One region of the Neobacillus sp. BF23-41 genome, then DNA from elsewhere that is predicted to be linked to it. Evidence: riboswitches for the same ligand, from Rfam matches in the RefSeq annotation. Region 1 holds a riboswitch; each other region holds the start of a gene.
What was found. A riboswitch is a leader RNA that binds a small molecule or an ion and turns the genes downstream of it on or off. The one in region 1 is predicted to bind S-adenosylmethionine.
Positions count from the first base shown of each region.

Region 2: linked by a shared signal. The riboswitch ahead of AB7942_RS03460 (sugar ABC transporter substrate-binding protein) and the one ahead of AB7942_RS08995 (methionine ABC transporter ATP-binding protein) in region 1 are both predicted to bind S-adenosylmethionine.
Region 3: linked by a shared signal. The riboswitch ahead of mmuP (S-methylmethionine permease) and the one ahead of AB7942_RS08995 (methionine ABC transporter ATP-binding protein) in region 1 are both predicted to bind S-adenosylmethionine.

Region 1 is NZ_JBGBPR010000004.1:184,481-186,684, forward strand. Features, by position in the region: gene AB7942_RS08990 (methionine ABC transporter permease) at 1-290, opposite strand, end outside; gene AB7942_RS08995 (methionine ABC transporter ATP-binding protein) at 283-1,308, opposite strand; SAM riboswitch class I at 1,474-1,583, opposite strand; gene AB7942_RS09000 (O-acetylhomoserine aminocarboxypropyltransferase/cysteine synthase family protein) at 1,717-2,204, opposite strand, start outside.
Region 2 is NZ_JBGBPR010000002.1:57,142-59,345, reverse strand. Features, by position in the region: gene AB7942_RS03465 (MFS transporter) at 1-561, shown strand, start outside; SAM riboswitch class I at 818-925, shown strand; gene AB7942_RS03460 (sugar ABC transporter substrate-binding protein) at 1,055-2,170, shown strand.
Region 3 is NZ_JBGBPR010000026.1:50,050-52,253, reverse strand. Features, by position in the region: gene AB7942_RS25390 (DUF2922 domain-containing protein) at 71-289, shown strand; gene AB7942_RS25385 (YvrJ family protein) at 359-502, shown strand; partial or broken gene AB7942_RS25380 (23S rRNA (pseudouridine(1915)-N(3))-methyltransferase RlmH) at 739-830, shown strand; SAM riboswitch class I at 966-1,070, shown strand; gene mmuP (S-methylmethionine permease) at 1,154-2,204, shown strand, end outside.

The DNA.
Region 1 (2,204 bases):
AGTGCCGCATTCGCACCGAGCATAGTCCCAAGCAATAATTTTGTAAAAGGAATTAATAAAACAATTAAGATAATAAAGGGGATTGATCTGAAAATATTAACAAAGCCAGCAATAATAACATTAACAGCTCGATTAGCCCAGATATTACCTTTATCTGTTAAAAACAACAACAGACCAAGGAATAATCCTAAAATAAAGGTTGCAAACACTGAAATGGAAGTCATATAAATCGTTTCACGTGTTGCTTCTAATAATTGTTCCCAATTTACCATTTCCATAAGGTTAGCCATTACTGATCACCTCCACGCCTACTTGCTGTGAGTGAATATAATCAATGGCTTTCTGTATTTCGCTAGATTGCCCATCCAAGTGGATAAATAATGTTCCGTATGATCCAGTTTGCGTGTGGGAAATTTTCCCCTGAAGAATATTTACGATAACATCAAAGTCTCGGATGATGTTTGTGATTAATGGTTGTTCTGTTGTTTCCCCTACAAATGAAAGTTGAACCACTTTTCCATGCGGATAGCGTTCAAGTAAATGTTCAATCGTTTCCTTCGTTTCTTCCGGTTCCGTCACCTGCTGCACAAAGCGCTTTGTAATTGGCTGTTCTGGATTTTTAAATACATCTAAAACCGGACCAATCTCTACAACCCTACCGTTTTCCATGACCGCAACCTGGTGACAAATCTTCCGGATGACATGCATTTCATGGGTGATTAAAACAATTGTCAGACCCAGTCTTTTATTAATATCGACTAACAATTCCAAGATAGAATCAGTTGTTTGCGGGTCTAGTGCTGAAGTCGCTTCATCGCATAGGAGCACCTTTGGATTGTTAGCGAGTGCCCTAGCAATCCCCACACGCTGCTTTTGTCCGCCGCTTAATTGGGATGGGTAGGCATTTTCTCTTCCTTCAAGGCCTACTAGTTTAATTAGTTCGTCCACTCTTTTTTTCCTTTGTGAACCATTTACACCTGCAATTTCAAGTGGAAACGCAATATTTTCACTTACCGTCCTCGACCACAGTAAGTTAAAATGCTGAAAAATCATGCTGATTTCCTGGCGTGCTTTTCGAAGCTCACTGCCTTTAATCTTCGAAATAACGCGGCCAGCTACTGTTACAGTTCCGTCGGTTGGCAGCTCTAATCCATTTAACATTCGGATTAAGGTACTTTTACCAGCACCACTGTATCCAATCACTCCGAATATTTCTCCCTCTTGTATATCCAGGTTGACATCATCGACGGCTCTTAGCTGCCCCTGTTTAGAAGGGAAAATCTTCTGGACATTTTTTATTGATATCATTGAATCACCTGCTTCTTATCCAATTTACTTAACATTCTGAAAGATTTGTATTGTAATATACCGCTTATTAATATAGGATTTGACTTTTTTAACAAAAAGATTCTGTTTTAACAAAATAAAAGCCTTTCTGCGCAGGCAGAAAGGCATCATTAAAAATAATCCTTTCTCCCATCTCCCAAAGCAATCGCTTTGTGTGAATTGGCACCATTTCAATAATAAATATTGACGGTTGCCGGGCTTCATCGGGCACATCCCTCCACCTCTCTTGATAAGAGCATCAAGTATCCTATATTCAATTAAAACGTTAATTTGTTTAAGTAATTATATTACAAAAGTTATCGTATCATGGATAAAAAGGGGTGTCAATGAAAATAACTTCATATTCGGAAAAATAAGTTTTGGTAACTTTTATGCATTTACCTTGAATGAGATTACACCAGTAGCAGCCAAAATAGCTGATTCGAGATCTTCGATTAAATCCTCAACATTCTCGATACCGATTGAAAGGCGAATCAAATCCTCTGTTACACCTGCAGCTTTCAGGCCATCAGCATCTAATTGCTGATGGGTGGTGCTTGCTGGGTGAATAATTAAACTTTTTGCATCGCCAACGTTTGCAACATGCGCCCATAGAGTAATCGAATCGATTACTTTGGCTCCTGCTTCTTTACCGCCTTTAATCCCGAAGACAACCATGGAACCTGCACCTTTTGGCAAGTACTTTGTGGCTAATTCATAATCTGGGTGGGATGGGTGTCCTGGATAAGATACCCATTCCACAGCAGGGTGATTGGTTAAATATTCCACCACTTCTTTTGTATTAGCCACATGTTCCTTCATCCGAACATGCAGTGTTTCAAGACCAAGGATAAACTGGAAGGAATTTTGCGGACTTA
Region 2 (2,204 bases), on a different contig from region 1:
AATACCATTGTTTGGTTCTTCTTGACTTGGTTCCCTACCTACCTTGTGCAAGAAAAACATATGTCCATGCTCAAGGTTGGCTTTATGGCTTCACTCCCATATGCAGGTGCCTTTTTAGGTGGAATCGTCGGTGGATATATATCCGACTGGCTGTTAAAGCGTGGAAAGTCACTTGGTGTAGCACGTAAAACACCAATAATAATTGGGTTCTTGTTTTCAAGTATTATTGTTCTCGCTAACTATACTTCATCAGCAGCACTTATCATGCTTATCATGTCGGTAGCCTTTTTCGCCAAAGGGATGGCAGGTGCAACTTGGACGCTTGTTGGCGATATGTCTCCAAAAGAAATCATTGGATTGAGCGGTGGAATATTTAATACATCAGGTAACTTGGCTGGTATCGTAATCCCTATTGTAGTTGGATATATTTTAAGCACTACGCATTCCTTCAGTGCTGCATTATTCTTTATTGGAGCAGTCTTGATCATTGGAGCATTATCTTATATCTTTATCGTGAATAAAGTAGAGCGGATCGAATTACCAGCAGAATTAATGGAGTAAAAACCAGCTCTAAAAAATGTACAAGCTTCATGGAAATTAAATTTGAAAAAGAAGGCTAGCCTATATCTTAAATGGTTAGCCTTTCTTCATTTTAGGATTTATTACTATACCTGTAACGCTTCTTATTTTTCAGCACTTATATTCAAAGGCTTGAGGCGTAGGAATAATAACTATATTAGAAATATTCAAAACACTATTGACAACTTGTTAATGGGAGACTAAAATCTAGTTTATTACTTTAAATGAATAATACGTTCTCTTATCAAGAGTGGCAGAGGGACTGGCCCGATGACGCCCAGCAACCGTTCCGTTTGGAATTGGTGCTAAATCCTGCAAAACAATTTATTGTTTTGAAAGATAAGAGAGGAGTAGTCCCTTAATTTGTGATGAAACCTCTCTTTTCTGGAGAGGTTTTTTATTTTTATATAAAAACAAACCTTTCCAATCGGAGTAATGGAGTATTGATAAGAATCTAAAAGGGGGAGCTTTAATCATGAAAAGAAATATCTTTAAAAGTACACTCGTATCAGCATTAGCAGCAACACTCTTACTCACAGGCTGTGCTTCTGAGGGAGAAACAAAACAAGCAAGCGCTCATAAAAAGGTTTCACTTGAAGGTGTATCTGAAAAGTTTACAAGTGGTGATCCGTTAAAAATCAAGGTTATTCGAAAAATTGGCGGTGACGATCATACTGCCCAGTTCTTAGCAGGTGCAAAAGAAGAGGGAGAAGCCTTAGGTTTTCAAGTGGACGTGTTTACCGCAAATGGTGACACAGCTAAGTTCCATGATGCTATTAATCAGTCATTAGACCAGGATTATGATGGATTTATCATTTCTCATGGTGACGATGATGCGACTGTTAATGATGTAAAAAAGATAGTTGAAAAAGGAAAAAGTGTAGTTACATTTGACTCGAATCCAAATATTGCGAAGGTTGATGGAGTAACGCTTACTTCACAGGATGATGAAGCCTTAGCAACTTTGGCCCTTGATCAACTCGTAAAGAATACAAACGGAAAAGCAAATATTGCCTACCTATGGGTCGACGGTTTCCCTGCAATGGTTAGACGTAATAAGGTTTATCAAGATGTCCTTTCAAAAAATCCTGAAATTAAAGAAGTGGAACGCTTTGGTGTGGCAGCGGCAGATACAAGTGTACAAACACAAAACGCAGTTGCAGCCATGTTAAATAAATATCCAAAGGGCAAACTGGATGCCATATTTGCTACTTGGGATGCTTTTGCAATCGGTGCAGCACGAGCTTTGAAAGAAGCGGGACGTGAAGAAGTGAAGATTTATGGAATCGATGTTTCCAATGCGGATCTGCAAGAAATTCAAAGAAAAGGCAGTGCTTGGAAATACACAGCAGCTGTCGATCCGAAACTTATCGGTGCTGTTGATATGAGAATACTTGCGAAAAAGCTTGCAGGTGAAGAAACACCACAGACCTTTGATTTAGATGCTTCACTTGTTTCACAAGAAAATCTTCTCAAAGCAAAAGAGCCTGTGAACATGGTTAATCTGGCAAAAATTATTCCAGGCTGGGGTCAATCGACTGCATTTGAGGAAGAGTGGATAAAAACGTTAAAGAAGCATTATAAAGAATAGTCGGTATACAACTAGACACTCTCTTTTTCAATAG
Region 3 (2,204 bases), on a different contig from region 1:
AACGGAATGACAGCTCCGCGATTCTAGGTTAATAGTCTAGTAAAAAACGAAGGGATAGGAGGTGAAAGAAATGGCAAAAACATTGGAATTGCAATTTGCCACGGAGTTCGGAAAGACAGCAAGCCTTTCCATTGATAACCCCAAAGAGCCGATTGATGAAGAAGTCGTAAAATTATCGATGGCGCAGATTATTGCATCTGAAGTTTTCACAACTAGCAGCGGGAAGTTTGTTGCTGCAAAAGGAGCAAGAGTGATCGAACGCAATGTGACAGATTACGTGATTGCCTAATAAAAGTGAGAGGCCGGATTCATTATGAACCCAGCCTCTTTTTATAAACAATGGAAGGAGGAGAGAAAAGTGGAGCAGTTGATTCCAATCATCAGCCAGGTGGGATTCCCCATCGTTGTGACTCTTTATTTGCTTTACCGAATTGAAGCAAAGCTTGATTTGGTCGTCCAGTCGATACAGACACTTCCTGAGCGGATGAGGGAGCGAATATAAAAAAGAGAAACCACCTAGCCTCTACTATTAAGTAGATCCAAGGTGGTTTCTTGTTTTTATTCTTTCACTTTATCCAGAATTCCTTAACCGCTCTTTTTCCCTTTTAACTTTATATACAACTACACCAATGATCAATATCACGACTACTCCTACAATCATCGACGGGTTCTTTTTGATTTGAATCGCTTCTTTTTAATGGTAGGCAAGTCTCGATTCGTCCCCACGGTCTTGCCTGGATGACCTTCCCCCATCAGCTGATGAGACAATCCTTGTTGAACAAATTTATAGAGCTTTTCGGATTAATCGCGGTGAACCGTACCATAAGTAACGACGAAATTTTTACTTGAATTTATATTAGATAAGCATAATTATTATATTTTTTGCTTATAAGGTTTTAAAATTTTAAAAAACTCAGAAATATATTGACAATTATTTAATAGATTGATAAAGTTTAAAAAAATATTTCTTATCCAGAGAGGCGGAGGGACTGGCCCTATGAAACCTCAGCAGCAGGTCTAATAAGACACTGTGCTAATTCCATCGGGTGTGAAGCCTTGATAGATAAGAGCTACGTTATTATTTGTCAGTAACGCACTCATTTATCTGAGTGCGTTTTTTGTTTTTTCTGGATGTAGGAAAAAGGAGACTAGGATGGAGAAGAAAAGCAAGCAAAAATTTCAAAGAAAAATGCAAACACGGCATTTAGTTATGCTATCGCTCGGCGGAGTGATTGGAACAGGATTATTCTTAAGTTCGGGTTACACGATTCAACAAGCTGGCCCGTTTGGGACCATTCTGTCCTATCTGATTGGTGCACTAGTGGTTTATCTCGTCATGCTATGTTTAGGAGAGCTTTCCGTACATATGCCTGAAACTGGTGCCTTTCACAGTTATGCGACTAAATATATTGGACCAGGGACTGGGTATACAGTTGCTTGGTTGTACTGGCTAACTTGGACTGTTGCTTTAGGTTCTGAATTTACGGCTGCAGGATTATTAATGCAGCGATGGTTTCCATCCATTAATGTCTGGAATTGGAGTTTGCTGTTTGCTATTTTGGTTTTTGTCTTAAATATACTGACGGTTAAGTTTTTCGCTGAATCTGAATTCTGGTTTGCGTCTATAAAGGTAATAGCGATTGTTCTGTTTATTGTTGTAGGAGCAGCGGCAATGGTAGGTTTTCTTCCGATGACCCATTCCCAATCGGCACCGTTCTTCTCTAATTTTACAAGTGCAGGTTTATTTCCTAATGGTGCTTTTGCGATTGTCATGACAATGCTTGCGGTTAACTTTGCCTTTTCAGGAACGGAATTAATAGGAATTGCAGCGGGGGAAACAGCAAATCCGGAAAAAACGATACCAAAGGCCATTCGTACTACATTGTGGAGATTGATTATCTTTTTTGTAGGAACGATTGTTGTATTATCTGCATTAATGCCTACTTCAGATGCAGGAGTATTAGAGAGCCCCTTTGTTGCCGTTCTTGAACAAATTGGCGTACCATATGCAGCGGATATTATGAACTTTGTCATATTAACAGCCATTCTATCTGCTGCAAACTCAGGTCTTTATGCCTCTTCAAGAATGCTTTGGTCACTTGCAGATAAGAATACGATATCACCCATTTTTGCAAAATTAACAAAACAAGGTGTTCCAATATATGCAGTCATTTTTAGCATGTTTGGCGGTGGTTTAGCTTTGT